3 regions of the Yersinia vastinensis genome follow, and region 1 is predicted to be linked to each of the others. Evidence: predicted binding sites of a transcription regulator. Region 1 holds the regulator's gene; each other region holds the start of a gene.

Region 1 (6,482 bases):
TGAAAACTTATCACCGACTCATTTGGTGATTTCCCCCGGCCCTTGTACCCCCAACGAGGCTGGAATTTCTATCGCAGCTATTCGTCATTTTGCCGGTAAGTTACCCATACTGGGAGTGTGTCTGGGCCATCAGGCTTTGGGGCAGGCGTTTGGTGCGCGTATTGTGCGGGCGCGGCAAGTGATGCACGGCAAAACCACGGCAATTCGCCATAACGGTCAAGGTGTTTTTCGTGGGCTTAACCAACCGTTGACGGTAACCCGCTATCACTCTCTGGTGATAGCCCCCGATTCTTTACCCGATTGTTTTGAGCTGACGGCGTGGACAGAGCAACACGGGGTGATGGATGAGATTATGGGCATTCGCCATCGTACGCTGCCGCTGGAGGGGGTGCAGTTCCATCCCGAAAGCATTCTCAGTGAGCAGGGTCATCAATTATTAGATAATTTCCTTAAAAATTAGTCAGTTGAGTTAGTCTCCCTCATAAAATGATTTTTTTGTTTGCTTGCATGTGATTTTTTATGCATATTTTGTGATTATATTTTCACGCGTCAGTAATTGGCAACTAAATCTTTTATCAGGGTGGACCGCGCAATGGCAGATAAATTAGCAGTAAATCGCAGTACATTTGATCAGGTCATTTTGCCTGTTTATGCACCAGCGCAGTTTATTCCGGTAAAAGGGAAAGGTAGCCGTGTATGGGACCAGCAAGGCAAAGAATACATTGATTTTGCTGGCGGTATTGCAGTGACGGCTCTTGGTCATTGTCATCCTAAACTGGTTGAGGCTTTACATCAGCAGGGGGAAACTCTCTGGCATACCAGTAATGTCTTCACCAACGAACCTGCGCTGCGTTTGGCACAAAAATTGATTGAGGCGACTTTTGCCGACCGCGTGTTTTTTGCCAACTCAGGCGGTGAAGCGAATGAGGCAGCCTTTAAGCTGGCGCGCCATTACGCCATCGAACGTCATAGCCCTTATAAAACTAAAATCATTGCTTTTCACAATGCCTTCCACGGTCGCACCCTCTTTACGGTCTCTGTTGGTGGGCAGCCAAAGTACTCCGATGGCTTCGGCCCAAAACCCGCCGATATTATCCATGTGCCATTCAATGATTTGGCGGCGGTAAAAGCCGTTATGGATGACCACACGTGTGCGGTGGTGCTTGAGCCAATTCAAGGCGAGGGCGGAATTACCTCCGCTACGGCAGAGTTCCTGCAAGGTGTGCGCGATCTGTGTGATCAGCATAAAGCGCTGCTGGTGTTTGATGAAGTGCAAAGTGGTATGGGCCGCAGCGGGAAGTTGTTTACCTATATGCATTATGGTGTGACCCCCGATATCCTCACGACGGCGAAAGCGCTGGGGGGCGGCTTCCCCGTCAGTGCGATGCTGACCACGGAAGAGATCGCATCAGTGATGGCTGTCGGTACGCATGGCACCACCTATGGTGGCAATCCTCTGGCCTGTGCGGTCGCAGAAGCGGCATTGGATGTCATCAACACCCCTGAAGTACTTGATGGCATCGAACAGCGCCACGGCCTGTTTGTACAGGCTCTGCAAGATATCAACAGCCGGTATCCGGTGTTCGGAGATATCCGCGGCATGGGGTTATTAATTGGTGCAGAGTTAACGCCGCAATATCATGGGCGTGCGCGGGAATTCCTGACCGCAGCGGCAGCGAATGGCGTCATGATCCTCAATGCCGGGCCGGATGTATTGCGCTTGGCCCCTTCTCTGGTGGTTGAGTTGGAGGATATCAAGCAAGGCATGGCGTGTTTGGAAAAAGCCATCGCCAGTTTGGTTGATACACACTAAGCTGAAGTGAGATAAGCATTAAAAGAGAGGCACTTGGCCTCTCTTTTTGCTTTTATGTTTTGTCACGTAGCTTTCGGCTGCGCCAAATTCCGTGGTGTGGCTGTTGTTGCCATGCTAATGATGAAACAGTATGCATCACACTGAGATGTGACAGAATGCGCCGTAAATTACGTTCCATCTCAGAAAGTTGCGTGTCAGGGTCAATATCCGGCATTTGAACAAAATCGTTATTCCCCTCACTGTCATCCGATACTAACCGCTCTTGGCATTGTTGAATTGCTATCTCACATAACTGTAAATAATCCTGCGCCACCTTGATGCTCATCAGGCTATGAGCACTGTCGGAGGTGGTAGCTGATTCGGTTAGTGGATGCTCTCGCACCAGAATTGTCATCTCATTGATATGCCCCACAATAAGCTCACTGTGGGTTGACCAAAGCCGCATGTCTGCCAAATATTTTGAATTAAATCCTGGTTCTTGCATGGCCTGATTCAGTGAACTTAGCACCGCGTTACTGGTTTTATTCACCTGAAGTCGCTCATAGGCCAGTTGGCCAATATTGGGATGAGGTGTCAGTAGCAAGCGTAAGATTTTCTGATAGCTATCAAGTGCTTGATGCGCATTCTTACGCAGTAAGCCGCTTTGCCACTGAGGCCACAGCCACAAGGCACTGGCAAAGGCCAAAGCACAGCCTATCAAGGTATCGAGTAAACGTGGAACTAAGAAGTCAGCCCCTTCTCCGGTCAATAGCTGCAAGATATACACTGTAGTGATGGTTCTGCCGATAACGGACAAACCGTAGTTTTTGCGTTGCACCAGATAGCAGAGCAGGGTGATGACTAACATGATGCTTAGGGTTGTCCCTTCCGGCATCTGCAAGTGCAATAAACCCGCCGCCAATATCAACCCAATTAACGTCCCCATAGCACGGTGATGAATCCGTATCTTGGTCGCGTTATACCCGTTTTGCGTGACCAGCATGATGGTGAGCAAGATCCAGTATGGTTTAGGTAAGTGGATAAGCGTACCGATGTAGCTCCCTGCTGCCAGAGTGACACCCATACGAGCCGCATCACGCAATGGACTGGATTTCAACGATAAATAGCTGATAAATGCTGGCCAGAGAGGCTGGGATAACTGGCTGGCCATCAAGTCTCGGTCATATTGTGGGCGGCGATCACTCAGGATTTGAGTCACATGGCTGATGTGGTAATAGCAAAATTGCGCCACGGAATTGTCTGGATGTTGTTGGGCAATCTCTTCCAGCTCGACTAGCGCATTGCCAGCACTGAAATGTTCTTTAGCGCGATGGTGATAGAGAATATCGTCAGCAATGGTTCGCATCTGGGTCGAAATTTGATCCATATTGCGGTGAAGAACTGTGATTATTGGTGTTTGCTCAATCAGCTCTTGCACTTTTTCTGGCTGATTGAGTGCCGCAGTAATGTGCTCTTGTAAATCGAGCGCCATCTGGAACAAGCTCACTAGCCGTTTTTGTTCAGTTTTCGTCGCATTAGATAACAGATTAAATTGCTGATAAAGCTGATTAACTTTATCCATTATACCTTGCTGTCTGTCGAGCAATGGCGGTAGGGATTTTTCTGGCTCAAGATGCTGATCAAACAAACTGAATTTAGCATCGCAATAATCCGCCAATAAATGATAAAGCTGGCTCAAAGGTTCGCGGATAGGTTGGTCTTTGCATAATCGGAACCAAATCCAAGTAAAACCGCCGTACCAAAGGGTCCCCACGGCGCACATTAATGGCGCTTGCCAGATGGGAGCGCGACCCACCATGCTCAGGCTGAAGATGGCAGCAATTAGCGCCGCAGGCAACATGCGGCCATTGAGCGGGCTGATGGCCCCTGAAACACCCAGAACCAATGCCAGTCCCAACATCACCCAAGGCAGTGGAATATCCCACAACAATAACTGTTGAGTCAGGAAGCTGCACAAGGTAAAGAGCGCACCGCCAATAATCAGGCGGCGGAAAAAATGCTGGTGTGGGGTATCTAACGAGGCAATATTACAGCATGCGGGTATCAGGGAGAACATCAATCCCATCCGCAGATCGCCAATGGCAAAGCCCAGTGCAGCAGGCAGGCAGAGAACCAATGTTTGGCGGAGTGCATAGTTCACTTCAGGATGATAAATAAGCCGTTGCCACTTCATCTAGGCCCCAGAGATTTATTGATCATACAGCGAAGAAAACCGGTGCCGAGGGTATCGGCACCGGTTTATGGGGAATTAACGAGTGCCGTAAACGACAATCGTTTTACCGTGTGCGGAGATCAGGTTCTGATCTTCCAGCATTTTTAGTATCCGCCCCACAGTTTCGCGGGAGCAGCCAACTATTTGACCAATTTCCTGGCGGGTAATCTTAATCTGCATCCCATCTGGGTGGGTCATGGCATCAGGTTGTTTTGCCAGATTAAGCAGCGTTTGTGCAATGCGCCCAGTCACATCAAGGAAAGCGAGGTTACCCACCTTCTCAGACGTAATCTGTAAGCGACTCGCCATTTGCGAAGACAGGCGCATCAAAATATCTGGATTGACCTGAATTAGCTGGCGGAATTTTTTGTAAGAAATTTCAGCCACTTCACAGGCGGTTTTTGCTCTAACCCAAGCACTGCGTTCTTGGCCTTCTTCAAATAATCCAAGCTCGCCGATGAAATCCCCTTGGTTTAAATAGGAGAGAATCATCTCTTTACCTTCTTCATCTTTGATAAGCACCGCAACGGAGCCTTTCACGATGTAGTAAAGCGTTTCGGCCTTTTCACCTTGGTGAATTAGCGTACTCTTCGATGGATATTTGTGGATATGGCAATGAGACAGGAACCATTCGAGAGTCGGGTCTGTTTGTGGCTTGCCGAGAACCATTCGCTGTTATCCTCTGTTGTTATCGCTGCCTAACTTAACAGGGCTCAGAGTTCCCTGCGCGGCGTGCTTATAAAATACACTTTCTCTTAGCATATTAATTTGCTCAACTGCCGAAAGGTATAGCCAAGATACGTACCGGATAGAAACCCTTCACTGAGTATTGAGAAGCTACCCTATTTAATTCTAGAAACAACACTTTCGATTCTGTTTGTAGCACAGGATGAGGCGACTGTCTTGTGTTGTATCGCTTCAGCATGATGAACATCGGGTTACATTGCGAGTTTGTAAATGAAAGGGTAGTCTGAAATAGAAAATTTAACCGGGAGCAAGAGTTATGCAGGCACGAGTAAAGTGGGTTGAGGGGCTGACATTTTTGGGTGAATCCGCCTCAGGTCATCAAGTTTTGATGGATGGGAATGCGGGAGACAAAGCACCAAGCCCAATGGAAATGCTATTAATGTCAGCAGGCGGCTGTAGCGCAATTGATGTTGTTTCTATCTTGCAAAAAGGGCGTAACGATGTGCGTGATTGCGAAGTGACCTTAACTTCACAACGCCGGGAAGAAGCGCCACGTTTGTTTACGCAAATCAACCTACACTTTATTGTCAGCGGCAAAGATCTGACCGATAAAATTGTTGAGCGTGCTGTTCAGTTGTCGGCTGAAAAATATTGCTCGGTTTCTTTGATGTTGGGAAAAGCGGCAACAATTACCCACAGTTTTGAAATCCGCGAAATCGCATAAGCAAACCCTACGTACTTGAAGCTGCGAAGATGTTGGTTGCGACTTCAAGTACCAAGGATATTAATTAATCTTTTTACCTTCCAATAGTCGCTGGACGAGCGGGGCCATAATCAGCTCCATTGCTAGCCCCATTTTCCCGCCGGGCACGACTAACGTATTGATGTTCGATATAAATGACCCTTGAAGCATCGCCAGTAAATAGGGGAAATCGATTTGATCCAAACCTCTAAAGTGAATAACAACAAAACTTTCATCCAGTGAAGGAATGGCTTTGGCGGCGAAGGGGTTAGAAGTATCGACGGTGGGGACGCGCTGGAAGTTGATGTGCGTGCGTGAGAACTGCGGCGTGATGTAATTAATATAATCGTCCATGGAGCGCACCACAGAATCCATCACTGCTTCACGAGAATGGCCGCGCTCGCCGGTATCGCGCACCAATTTCTGAATCCACTCCAGATTGACGATGGGCACCACACCAACCAATAAGTCTACGTGTTTAGCCACATCATGATGCTCGGTAACGACTCCGCCATGCAGCCCTTCATAAAACAGGACATCAGTCGGTTCCGGCAATGCCTCCCATGGTGTGAAAGTGCCCGGAACTTGGTTATAGGGCACAGCCTCATCATAGGTATGTAAATATTTACGTGAGCGACCCGTGCCATGCTCGCCGTATTGTGAAACACTTTCTTCTAACTGACCAAAGTCATTGGCCTCTGGGCCAAAATAGCTAATATGTCGGCCTTGATCCCGGGCTTTACGGATGGCAGCATCCATTTCAGGGCGGGTATAGCGATGGAAGCTATCGCCTTCAATTTGTGCCGCACGGATATTCAATTGCTGGAAAATTTTGCGAAACGCCAAGCTGGTCGTTGTCGTCCCCGCGCCACTTGAGCCGGTAACGGCGATAACCGGATGTTTAGTTGACATATTAGCTATAACTCCATTGAGTGGACGGGCTGCAATTGCCTGTTTTTTTATCGTTAATGGTTATTTTTAGGGCAAAGTGTCTGGCTTGTCACCCTGATTTTTACTTGCAGGCCGTC
Region 2 (6,482 bases), 1.2 Mb from region 1:
GCGCGATCCAGCGCCAATGGCGTTGCGTAAGATGGGCCTAGCAACATGTCTTGCCATACATCAATAGCGGAAAATGCAAAGCTGCGCAGATAACCTAAAGGCTGTAGACCCAACGCTTTGGCTTTTGACTCACTCATCATCATCACGGCTGCCGCGCCATCCGTGAGTGGTGTGCTGTTCGCCGCCGTCACACTGCCATGTTTGCGATCAAACGCCGGACGCAATTTGGCATATTGCGCCATCGTGGAATCTTTACGGATATTATTATCTTCAGCGATAGCATCACGATAAGGCGGAATATAAGCCGTCATGACCTCATCTTGCAGCAGCCCCTGCTGCCAAGCTTGTGCCGCCATTTGGTGAGATCGTAATGCTAAAGCATCCTGATCTTCGCGGCTGATACCATAGGTTTTTGCCATTTGCTCCGCAGTATCGCCCATGCGCAAGCCGGTTGAGTATTCAGCCACCGCTGGGGCGACAGGCAGTAAATCGCGAAATTTTAATCGGCTGAATAATTTCAGCCGCTGAGATAACGTTCGTGCTTTATTCACATCAACCAAGGTTCGCGCCAGTGCTTTACTGACACCAATAGGTAAAACGGAAGAGGAATCCGCGCCACCGGCAATAGCCACAGTCACCGAACCGGCAATAATACTTTCAGCCACATTAGCTACGGCTTGAAAACTGGTCGCACATGCACGTGAGACACTGTAAGCATCGGTATGCACACTCATGCCCGTCCCCAGTACGATTTCACGGGCGATATTGGGCGCTTCCGGCATTTGTACGACCTGACCAAACACCAGTTGATCAATTAATTCAGGAGCTACACCACTTCTGGCTAATAATTCGCTGACCACAATTTTGCCCAAATCTACGGCTGGTACGCCATGATAAGCAGTGGCTTGCTTGGCGAAAGGGGTTCGCAGACCGCTGACAATGGCGATGCGGTCGCCCTGACGCGTCACTAGCGGTAATGGCTTACTCATAAACGCTCCTGATAAAAAAGTGGCTTTAATTAAAGCATAACAAATTAACAGGTCAGACCTGATCTAATTATTGTTAACCAAATATTTACATTTGGTAAACCTATAGAGCAGGAAAGTGAGAGCAGGAGCAACTTTTAGGAATAAAAATAAGAAGGGAGGAAAGACAAAGATTGCAAAACGGCCCTTTGAGGATAACGCGAAGCAAAAAGCTCCGCGTTCGATAACCTCACGGCGGCAGGGTCTAAATTAACGCAGGCCCAACTGGAAGATCATAGTTTCTGCCTGGCAGGCAAAGGTGAAATCGATAGTCAGGCGCACACCACCTTCAGTCTCTTCCAGCTTATGTTCAATCAGGCAAGGTTCGGACTCAACAGCACGTGCTTTTTCAGTCAGCAGTTTCAGCATAGCTTCAGCTTCAGCACGGTTATCGAATACACAGCTATAGGATGCGGTGCAGTCGGTATTGTCCATCACAGTACCCACATCTACGCAGCAGCATGCCGCAGTTTCTTCGGCACTACAGCGATTAATTGCATCTGACATCTTCAATTCTCCTCAACGGATATTTCAAAATAGGTGCAAATTGCCTATTAGATAGTGCAAATGGCACAAAAATAAAACATGGTGCAAAAAATATTTCTCTATCCTCTATTTTACTCTCCTCGGTCACTTGGAACTAGGACTTACTGTTTAAAGGCCTATTAAGTGATGGAAATCACAGTCAAATTGTTTGTTCACTCATCAATAATGTATTAATTGCTATTAAATTGTGAGTTTTTTGTTAACTACGTCTATTTTTTGCAATCAAAAACGACCAAATGTCAAAACATACTTGCAACATTGATACAGGTCGGACCTATACTTCAGCCACTGGTCTGCTTTGTCTGAGTGATAACGGACCCTACAATCCCGCATTCTCTTGTTACGGTATGTAACATTAATTAAAACAATGAGGTTTTGGTCATGAACCAGAAAAACCTGTTTACCCGATCAGCTCTGGCAGCTGCAGTAGCATTAATTTCTTCGAACGTGTCTGCGGCCGGTTTTCAGCTGAATGAATATTCAGCCGCTGCATTGGGCCGCTCTTTCTCTGGTGAAGGCGCTGTTGCTGACAATGCTTCAGTGGGGAGCCGCAACCCCGCCGCGATGACTATGTTTGATCGCCCTTCCTTCTCTGGTGGCTTCGTTTATGTTGATCCAAACGTCGATATCAGCGGAACATCACCAAGCGGTAGAAGCACCAGTGCCAATAATATCGCGCCATCAGAGTGGATCCCAAATATCCACTTTATTATGCCGCTGAATGAACAGTGGGCAATTGGTGCCTCTGGTACTTCGAACTACGGTTTGGCGACGGAATTTAATGATGATTATGTTGCAGGGGCTCTCGGTGGTCAGACTGATCTGAAAACCGCTAACCTGAACCTGAGTGCAGCATATCGTTTAAATGAAAACTTCAGTTTTGGCTTAGGCTTTAACGCCGTTTATGCTGATGCGAAGATCGTGCGTCATATTGGTGAAGCAGGTGCTCGCTTAGGCCTACCAAACAGCACCGAAGTCACTCGAATGGAAGGGACTAAGTGGGGTTATGGCTGGAATGCGGGTGTTCTGTATGAAATCGATAAAGAAAACCGTTACAGCTTCACCTACCGTTCAAAAGTGAAAATTGATTTTGATGGTGATTTCAGTAATCAGTTACCACCTGCATTTGGTGGCACTGGTGGTGCTGTAATTCCGGGTGCATTGACTCTGAACCTGCCCGAAGTATGGGAAGTGTCAGGCTACAATCGTGTAGCACCACAGTGGGCAATTCACTACAGCATGGCCTACACCAGTTGGAGTCAGTTTAAAGAGCTGAAAGCAACAGGGTCTAATGGTAACGTCTTGTTCCAGAAAGATGAAAGCTGGCACGATGCTTATCGTATCGCACTGGGTACCACCTATTATTATGATGACAACTGGACATTCCGTACCGGTATCGCCTTCGATGATAGCCCAGTTCCAGCCAATAACCGTACCATCTCTATCCCAGACCAAGACCGTTTCTGGATCAGTGCCGGTACAACTTACGCCTTCAACAAAGATGCCTCTGTTGACGTAGGGATTTCCTATATGCATGGCCAGAACGTTCATATTACGGAAAAAACACCAGCAGCATTGGGCGGCACGACCTATGAATTTGACTCTAAAGGGACGGCATTGCTGTACGGCGTGAACTTCAACTACGCTTTCTAATAGCCTGCTTGGCAATACATTTGCCCACAAAAAAGCGCCTTTCGGCGCTTTTTTATTTGTTCATTGGGTATCAATAATCAGTTGGCTGAATCGATACTTTCCAGATCATCCTGAATAGCTTGTGCATTCGAATTCACTTCTGGTTTTAGCTGCCCACCACTTGCCAAGAAATCATAGCGCTGGAAGTAAGCCTCACGCACCATCAGATACGGATCAGAAGAGTTACGCAGTAAACCATCAGAATCCAACAGTTGGGCACGGGTTTCAACGCCCTCAAGCATCCACTTACCTGCCGACATCCAGAACGTCAGATAACTCAACACTGGGTAGACGTAATCAGCGGCATTACCGCCATCTTCACGGATCGTGAAGCTACCATACGCTGGCAGAACCACATATGGCCCGTAACCCACATTATAATGACCTAATGTAGAACCAAAACGCTGAGGAACTTGCTTCGCCAGTTTCGGATTCGCCATGCTCGCCACATCAATTAAGCCGCCCATCCCCAAAATAGTGTTCAGGAAGAAGCGGTTAAAGTGCTTCATGGCGTTGTACGGGTCGCCGACCAGGAAGCTGTTGACCATGCTGGCTGGCTCTTCAAGGTTACTTAAGAAGTTGCTCGTCCCATTACGTGCCGGTTGCGGCACATAATCACGCCAAACAACCGCAACCGGGCGTACGATATAAGGATCTAGAACCTCATAGTTAAAATTGAACATTGCCCGGTTAAAACCTTCTAGTGGATCTGAGCGGCCCTGCTCCATGTGATCCGATGAGCTACTGGCGCACCCCACTAACAGTACGGTTGCAAAAGCTAGCCCCATCAGGCGGTAGTTCATACTTTTCTCCATGAAATTCTATCCAGCCCCTTCGATTTAAGGGATCTGTTTGTTTATCTGAACATTAATAATAGTCTGAGGCTGCCCTTTACCGTCAAAACTCTGCACTCCGCTTTCGCCAAACCAGTCACCAGGTTGAGAATTAACAGTACCATCTAGTGAGATACGCGCGCGTACATTCACCTGCTGCAAAGAAGAGAGCAAACGCTCTGGCATCATTGCATTACTGTCATCCAGCGTCACTGATAGCGGGAATCGGCTCAATGGTAGTTGTTTTACAGCAACCGGTATTGGGTTTACGCCATCGGTTACCGAAATAATCAGCATGCCTTGTTGCGGTAAATCCCGGGCGGCATCAGGTGATAATGAAACCTCTATTCCCAGTGTAGCTGTTTCCTGCCCTGCCTGTGATTTGGCTTGTGCAATACTGCGTTTTATCACTTCTATTCGAGAATCACCAGCCGGCAGCAATTTTAGCATAACTTCCCACGCGCCAATGGCTTGTTTAAAATCTCCCTGCTCGAAAGCATTAAAAGCTAATAAACTCATGGCCCGCAAGTTGGTATGATCCTGCCCCACCATAGTGCGCAGCATCTGAGTTGCCAATTGGTTATCCTGCGGATCATTGGAGCGTGTCAAGACTTCGGCATAGCCCAGCCTGACATCATCATTATCGGGTGCAAGTTGGTAAGCTTTAGCAAAAGCTTGTGTTGCTGTGGTGGCATTATTCAGCGCCATACCCACTCGGCCTAACATCATCCAATCATTAACGTTACCAGTATCTTGCTGCAAAGAAGTCCGCAGCCCCAACCCTAAACGGGCAACTTCCTCCATGCTCAGAGGCTCCGCTCGTTCATTGGCAACCCGCGCTCGTAACTCCGGCATTTGTGCTTCAACCTGATGCCATTCTTGCACTTTAGGTAAGCCGCCAGTTTTCAGGTATAACCCCACCGCGACGACCACCATAATCACTAAACCCGGTAATAGTACCCAACGATTGATTGGGCTGGTGGTTTCAGATGATTGCTGTGGAATATCCGTCAGAAGGTTTTGTTGCAGTTCCTGAATCAATTCAGGTCTCTGTTCGACCACACCCTGCGCTTCGTCTTCCGCCAGTTCAGATAACCGGTCTTGATAAATTGCTTTATTCAGCTCATCTCGGGTTGTCACTTGCGAATTTGTCTTGTGCCGCAGAGCCGGAATAACCAGCAGAGCGCCCGCAACCACCAGCAAAATAATCACTATCAGCCAAAAAGCCATTATGGTTGTTTCCTGTTAGTTTTTTCTTGTTGAGCCGGGGAGTGTTGTTCTGTCACTGCCTGTTCAGCCAGCAAACGGTGTAATCTTTGCTGCTCTTGCTCCGAAAGTGGTGCTTCGCTCGCCACTCTTCGCCGCGCGCGCAACACGACTATCACGGCCCCTATCAGGACAAACAGTGCTGGCCCAACCCACAGAATGAGGGTGGCAGCAGTCACCGGTGGTTCATAGGTGACGAAATTACCGTATCGGGCCACCATATAATCAATGATTTGCTGCTTAGATTGCCCCTGCTGTTGCAGCTCATATACTTTACCGCGCATGTCAGCGGCAATAATGGCATTTGAGTCCGCAATACTATTGTTCTGGCATTTCGGGCAGCGCAGCTGTTCGGTCAATTCACGATACTGCTGCTCCTGCGCCTCGGTGCTAAAAGTGTAAGTATCAATAGCAGCAAACGCACTCCAACTCAGTATCAAGCCAAGTAGCAGACTGAATAATCTCATGCGCCCCCCTGATACTTTTTGTAGAGTGGCAGGATTTCCTGCTGCCAAACACGATCATTGAGATCACCGGCATGGCGGTAACGAATAATGCCCTGACCGTCGATTAAGAAAGTTTCCGGCGCGCCGTAAACCCCAAGATCTAACCCCAACATGCCATCGCCATCATATAAGCTCAGGGCATACGGGTTGCCCAACGAATTGAGCCACTGCACAGCTTTGGCGCGATCATCTTTGTAATTCAATCCCACGACACGGATGCCCTGAGCGGCGAGTTTATTTAAATATTGATGCTCGGCACGACACGTCGGGCACCACGTTGCCCAGACGTTGAGCAGCATCGGCTGGCCATCATGCAATATTGCCTGATCAAAGGTTTTCCCTGGTTGTTCAAGGGATTCCAACTTGAACGTCGGTACAGGCTTGCCAATTAGCGCTGACTCCAACATGGTTGGATCATCGCCATTAGCATTACGGGTTAGTTGCACTAAAAAGGCGATAACCAGCAGTAAAAACAGCACCAACGGAATAAACATCAGCTTATTGAATGAACCTTGAGATTTCATTTTTCAGCCTCCGTTGTAGCGCCGCGTTTTAACTTTTTGCTCATTCGATAACGAGGATCGAGCATGCAGAGAATTCCACCGATGGCCATA
Region 3 (6,482 bases), 590 kb from region 1:
CCTTTGCTTTGCAAAAATGTGCGGAGCTGGCATTACTGACGCGGGCATTAAATGCGCCAACTGAAGCCAAACTGGCTGAGTTAGCTGCATACAGTGCACCTATTCGTGCTCGTCGTGCTTCCCGCCGTGTTCATAACGCACAAGTAGAACAGCGTTTGGCGGCAATTACGGCTCAAGATATTGAGCGCCAACTGCCTTATGAGGCGCGTGCGGTCGAACAACGTAAGCGTTTTAATTTGCCTTCATGGCCGACTACGACTATCGGCTCATTCCCGCAAACCACTGAGATCCGGGGCCTGCGTTTGGACTTCAAGCAAGGTCGTCTGGATGGCAAGAACTACCGTACCGGCATCAGCGAACATATTAAACAAGCTGTTGCAGAACAGGAACGTTTGGGCCTGGATGTATTGGTGCATGGTGAAGCCGAGCGTAATGACATGGTCGAATACTTCGGTGAACATCTGGATGGCTTCGTCTTTACTCAAAATGGGTGGGTGCAGAGCTATGGCTCACGCTGTGTTAAACCACCGGTCATCATCGGTGACATCAGCCGCCCTGAAGCTATCACTGTTGAATGGGCTAAATATGCACAATCCCTCACGGACAAACCAGTCAAGGGCATGTTGACTGGGCCGGTCACCATCCTGTGCTGGTCATTCCCGCGCGAAGATGTCAGCCGCGAAACCATTGCCAAGCAAATCGCACTGGCACTGCGTGATGAGGTGGAGGATCTGGAAAAAGCGGGTATTGGAATCATCCAGATTGATGAACCCGCGCTGCGTGAGGGCTTACCTCTGCGCCGTGCTGAGTGGCAAGCGTATCTGCAATGGGCGGTCGATGCATTCAAATTAAATGCGGCAGTGGCGCAAAATGACACTCAAATTCATACCCATATGTGTTATTGCGAGTTCAATGACATCATGGATTCTATTGCTGCGCTGGATGCGGATGTCATTACTATCGAAACCTCTCGCTCAGATATGGAACTGTTGGAATCATTTGAAGATTTCGCTTATCCGAATGAGATTGGTCCCGGCGTTTATGATATTCACTCGCCAAATGTGCCGAGCGTGGAATGGATTGAGGCTTTATTGCGTAAGGCGGCCCAGCGTATTCCTGCGGAACGTTTGTGGGTTAACCCAGACTGTGGTTTAAAAACTCGAGGTTGGCCGGAGACCCGTCAGGCACTGGCAAACATGGTACTGGCTGCACAACGTCTGCGTGAAGAACAGGTTTAATAAAACGATTTACTCTGTGTGTGAGACTTTGGGCGCATCCTTTGCGCCCTTTTTTGTGGCGGCTATTTGCCTTCTTGGGGCACCGGATGGGCCGCCACCCCATGTTGAGTAAACCAGTTAAGCATTCGCTGCCAGCCATCCAGAGCCGATTCTGCATGATAACTTGGGCGATAATCAGCATTAAACGCATGCCCTGCATCAGGATACACAATGATTTCTGCATCGGCATTTGCCGCGCGTAATGCTTGACGCATAATGTCGATATGCTCTTGCGTTATGCTGCCATCTTTACCGCCATATAACCCCAACACTGGTGCACTGAGGTCAACTGCAACATCCACCGGATATTTTGGCAGCAGCAATGTTTTCTCCCCAATTAATTTGCCATACCAAGCAACTGCTGCTTTTAATTGCGGGTTATGGGCGGCATACAGCCATGCAATTCGTCCCCCCCAACAAAATCCAGTGATCGCCAACTTGCTTGTATCGCCACCGTGGCGAGACGCCCAATGTGCAGCATGATCAAGATCTACCATGACTTGGTGGTCAGGCACTTTACTGACCAGATTTTTATATAATGCATTGATATCATCATATTCTTTGGCATCTCCCTGACGGAAAAACAGCTCAGGAGCGATGGCCAGATAGCCCTGCTTTGCTAATCTGCGACAGATATCTTGAATGTGCTCGTGCACACCAAAGATCTCCTGTACCACAATGACTACCGGATAAGGACCTGCGTGTTGAGCAGGTTTAGCAATATAAGCAGGTAATTCATCACCTTGAGAGGGGATGGTGGTTTCTCCGCAGTGAATACCTTGTTGGTCGGTATAGCGGGTCGTCGAGGCCAGCGGATTTACCGCAGCTGTGAAACCCCCACCTACCTGCCTGAGAGTCATAATTTGATCCGTTTTCACTGTGGTCTCCTTGCGAAATGAGAAAAGTACGGCATCCCGTTGGGCTGAATGATCTTTCGCCCCTCTATTTTCTATTGTCGACTTTAACTATAGGTAATCTTTGAGATTAATGAGGTCAGGTTTTACGGTAATTATGTATTTTATTGCGATATGGAATATGTTTGATAAGTCAGACAATAAAGATATATGCACAACATTAATCACTGGGTTCTATCATTGTTATTCATATACAAAATCACTGAGGCGATGGGTGCATCTTGTATGAATAATCGCCTTAATGAATTATTTTTGTGATTATCATCACAATTAAAATGTACATGAAATTGTCATTTCTTTTGTCAAAGTGATTATGGTCACGAAATAATGCGCTAATTTTGAGTAAAGTGTTTCTTTGTACCTCCCTATAACATCTCTCATGAAAGAGGAGTCTCACACATGGCTAAATCCGACGTTTTTCACTTGGGCCTAACTAAAAACGACCTGCAAGGGGCGACTCTGGCTATCGTTCCAGGTGATCCACAGCGTGTTGAGAAAATCGCTAAATTGATGGATAACCCAGTGCATCTGGCTTCACATCGTGAATTTACTTCATGGCGTGCCGAGCTTGATGGCAAAGCTGTGATTGTCTGTTCAACCGGTATCGGTGGTCCATCAACGTCTATTGCCGTTGAAGAATTAGCACAACTTGGTGTGCGGACTTTCCTGCGTATTGGCACTACAGGCGCTATTCAGCCACATATTAATGTTGGTGATGTATTGGTCACCACAGCCGCGGTGCGTTTAGACGGTGCCAGCTTACATTTTGCGCCGATGGAATACCCTGCGGTGGCAGATTTTGACTGCACGACTGCACTGGTGAACGCAGCCAAGTCAGTCGGTGCGACCACCCACATTGGTGTTACTGCGTCTTCAGACACCTTCTATCCGGGGCAAGAGCGTTACGATACCTTCTCTGGCCGTGTTGTCCGTCGTTTCAAAGGCTCTATGGAAGAATGGCAATCTATGGGTGTGATGAATTATGAAATGGAATCTGCCACCCTGCTGACCATGTGTGCCAGCCAAGGTCTGCGCGCCGGTATGGTTGCTGGAGTGATTGTAAACCGCACCCAGCAAGAGATTCCAAACGAAGAGACCATGAAAACTACGGAAAGCCACGCTGTAAAAATTGTGGTAGAAGCCGCGCGTCACTTGCTGTGATATCTGTAGTGAATGAAATTACTGCTGATAATGGCCCAATCTATTTAGGCCAGTAACTCGCGGTAAATTAAGCAATAAATGCTCTATAAACGGGTCAGGTTACTGGCCCGTTGTTTATTTCATCTGATTATCTGGTAATGTCGTAGCTCTTAAAATGAACAATAATAAGAGGCAAACATGACGACACCTGCTTTATCTCATCCTTCGCTGTTACCACTGGATGGTGGTATTAACTTCCGTGATCTTGGCGGCAACGTCGTTGCCGATGGTCGGAAAATCAAGCGTGGGTTACTGTTTCGCTCCGGTTCACTTGACCGCTTAAGCGCCAAAGATTGTGATTTGCTCAGTAGCGGTTCTGTTGCTCAAATTCTTGATTATCGAGATGCTGATGAAGTCCAAGCCAAACCTGATGTTGTTTGGCATGGAGCCAGTTATCACAATATTCCTGCCAATCCGCTAAGTAGCGAAGTGAATGCCAATCTGGAGAAACTGACTAACGAGACGTTAGCGACATTTGATGCCCGTGCCTTCATGTTAGAGCTTTATCGACGCCTCCCTTTTAGTAATCAAGCTTACAAACAGTTAGCCACTTTGCTACAAAACAGTGCTTCACCACAGCATGCTGCGACTGGTGTGGTACAGCATTGTGCGGTAGGGAAGGACCGAACTGGTGTAGGTTCTGCCTTGGTGCTATTTGCTTTAGGCGCTGATGAATCGACGGTGATGGAAGATTACTTGTTGACTGAAACGACACTGAAGCCTTTCCGCGAGTATATGCTGGCAGAGCTGGCGCTGAAATTAAATGATCAAGCATTAGGCCAATTTGCTTTTGTGCTATCGGCGAGAGAAGAGTTTATTCAAACTGCGCTGCGTAGTATTCAAGAGCGCTATGGTAACCGCGAGCAGTGGTTACAACAGGAGTTTGGTTTGGGCAGCATCGAGCGCGAGAAATTGCAGTCCTATTTCTTAGAGTGATGGCCTCGACAGGCTGCTTTCCGATTTGTCTTATATGGAGCCACTGAGTGGCTCTTTTTAACCGCTTAATGATGCAAACTACCGCTTAACCAGTTCACTGATATTTCTTCTTGGGAGCAAGCGTATGTTAACGCCTGACAAATTCCCTGGAGAGAATGCTCATGCAACATGCGATTACCTTTGTCATCGCCTCCGCGTGTATCCTTATGATCTGCTACCGTTTATACGGTATCTTCTTTGTTCGTAAGGTCTTGCGCGTCGATGACAGTGAAGTCACACCTTCCCACACCTTCGAAGATGGCAAAGATTACGTTCCAACTAAAAAATGGGTGAATTTTGGTAGCCACTTTGCAGCAATCGCTGCGGCGGGTCCCTTGGTTGGCCCTGTGTTGGCAGCCCAATATGGTTATTTACCCGGTTTCCTGTGGTTATTGATAGGTTGTGTTATCGGCGGGGCTGTTCACGACACCGTGGTTCTGTTTGCTTCAATGAAGCATCAGGGCAAGTCACTGTCTGAAGTCGCCAAATCAGAACTTGGACCGGTTGCAGGCTGGTGTACTGGTCTGGCTATGCTGTTCATTATCACGATTACTATGGCCGGGTTATCAATGGTTGTGGTACATGCTCTGGAACGTAACCCTTGGGGGACGTTTGCGGTCTTCATGACAATACCTATCGCTATTTGCGTTGGTTTATGGGAACGCATGACCGGTAGCATGAAAGGAGCTTCTTATGTGGGTATTGCCGCCATCATGGTGTGCGTGTTTGTTGGCCCTTATATTGAAGGCACTTGGCTTGGCGAATGGTTAATGCTGAAAGCAGATACTGTCAGCATTATTTTGCCAATGTATGCTTTCTTTGCGACCGCATTGCCGGTCTGGATGCTATTAACGCCTCGCGGTTATCTCTCAAGCTTTATGAAAATCGGTGTATTCGGCGCACTGATTGTCGGGGTTGTATTTATTAACCCTGAGATTCAATTCCCGGCACTCACACAGTTTATTCATGGCGGAGGCCCGGTTCTGGCTGGCCCAGTCTGGCCATTTATCTCCATTACCATTGCTTGTGGTGCTATTTCTGGTTTCCATGCCTTCATCGGTTCAGGGACTACACCAAAACAGATTGATAAATGGAGTGATATTTTGCCCGTCGGTTTTGGTGCGATGTTGGCCGAATGTATGGTTGGGGTGATGGCCTTGATCGCTGCAACCTCTCTGCATCCTGCCGACTACTTCGCGATTAACTCATCTGCTGAAGCATGGAGCATGCTCGGTATGGATGTCGTCAATCTGCCAAAATTGAGTGAAGAAATTGGTCTGGATTTGTATGGGCGAACCGGTGGTGCTGTAACCTTAGCCGTTGGTATGACGGATATTTTCATCCGTGTGCCATGGTTTAGTAGTTTGGCCGCCTACTTCTTCCAGTTTGTGGTTATGTTTGAAGCCGTATTCATCCTGACAGCAGTTGACTCTGGTACTCGTGTTGCTCGCTACTTGCTGCAAGATTTCCTGGGCGATATCTGGGCACCACTAAAACGTACTGATTGGTTACCTGGCACATTGGCATGTAGCGTTATCGCTTGTGCTTTGTGGGGCTACCTCCTGAATTCTGGTGATATTAACTCAGTATGGGCACTGTTCGGTGTATCAAACCAGTTAATGGCTTCTGTTGGCTTAATCATTGGTGCGACTATCATTCTGCGGCTGGCTACCAAACGGATTTACATGCTGACCTGTGTTATCCCACTGGCTTATTTATTTGTTACTGTAAACTATGCTGGCTACTGGATGATTACTCACGTGTATTTCAATTCAGCAGCGAAAGGTTACAACCTGTTCAACGGCATCATCTCTATCATCATGATGACTCTAGGTGTAATCATCTTGATTTCAGCACTGAAAAAATGGCGTGAACTATGGATTCGTAGATCAGCCGAGATTGCGGGGAATAAAACGGTCACCGCCAACGCCTAGTCGTCCAAATTAATGGTAATAACAGGTAAAACGGTCGGAATCTTCCGGCCGTTTATTTTTTGTTAAGTCAAAATGCCAACACATTGCGTATGCTAATGGCTACTTTATTGATAACAGGAAAATCCCTGTGACCCTGAATGATGTCATTACTGTCACTATCGATTTTGTTCGTGAACATGAAT

What was found. Region 1 encodes CRP, which controls carbon source genes, mostly activating them, when cyclic AMP is high. Its sites were predicted from a motif close to ATGTGANNNNNNTCACAT; they were not measured.
Region 2: a site for CRP is predicted at 1,693-1,710, ahead of ACIOG0_RS06900 (YfcZ/YiiS family protein). Genes of this name have one in related genera too.
Region 3: a site for CRP is predicted at 2,444-2,461, ahead of udp (uridine phosphorylase). Genes of this name have one in related genera too.

The regions. Positions count from the first base shown of each region.
Region 1 covers NZ_CP173260.1:260,104-266,585, forward strand. The annotation lists gene ACIOG0_RS00980 (aminodeoxychorismate synthase component II) at 1-460, shown strand, start outside; gene ACIOG0_RS00985 (aspartate aminotransferase family protein) at 593-1,813, shown strand; gene ACIOG0_RS00990 (YccS/YhfK family putative transporter) at 1,866-3,986, opposite strand; gene crp (cAMP-activated global transcriptional regulator CRP) at 4,062-4,694, opposite strand; gene ACIOG0_RS01000 (OsmC family protein) at 5,029-5,436, shown strand; gene ACIOG0_RS01005 (phosphoribulokinase) at 5,497-6,366, opposite strand.
Region 2 covers NZ_CP173260.1:1,469,671-1,476,152, reverse strand. The annotation lists gene fadI (acetyl-CoA C-acyltransferase FadI) at 1-989, opposite strand, end outside; gene ACIOG0_RS06900 (YfcZ/YiiS family protein) at 1,236-1,532, opposite strand; gene fadL (long-chain fatty acid transporter FadL) at 1,953-3,224, shown strand; gene mlaA (phospholipid-binding lipoprotein MlaA) at 3,302-4,066, opposite strand; gene ccmI (c-type cytochrome biogenesis protein CcmI) at 4,103-5,326, opposite strand; gene ACIOG0_RS06880 (cytochrome c-type biogenesis protein) at 5,326-5,829, opposite strand; gene ACIOG0_RS06875 (DsbE family thiol:disulfide interchange protein) at 5,826-6,392, opposite strand; gene ACIOG0_RS06870 (heme lyase CcmF/NrfE family subunit) at 6,389-6,482, opposite strand, start outside.
Region 3 covers NZ_CP173260.1:4,424,198-4,430,679, reverse strand. The annotation lists gene metE (5-methyltetrahydropteroyltriglutamate--homocysteine S-methyltransferase) at 1-1,238, shown strand, start outside; gene ACIOG0_RS20495 (dienelactone hydrolase family protein) at 1,301-2,155, opposite strand; gene udp (uridine phosphorylase) at 2,591-3,352, shown strand; gene ACIOG0_RS20485 (tyrosine-protein phosphatase) at 3,530-4,327, shown strand; gene ACIOG0_RS20480 (carbon starvation protein A) at 4,489-6,300, shown strand; gene ACIOG0_RS20475 (DedA family protein) at 6,428-6,482, shown strand, end outside.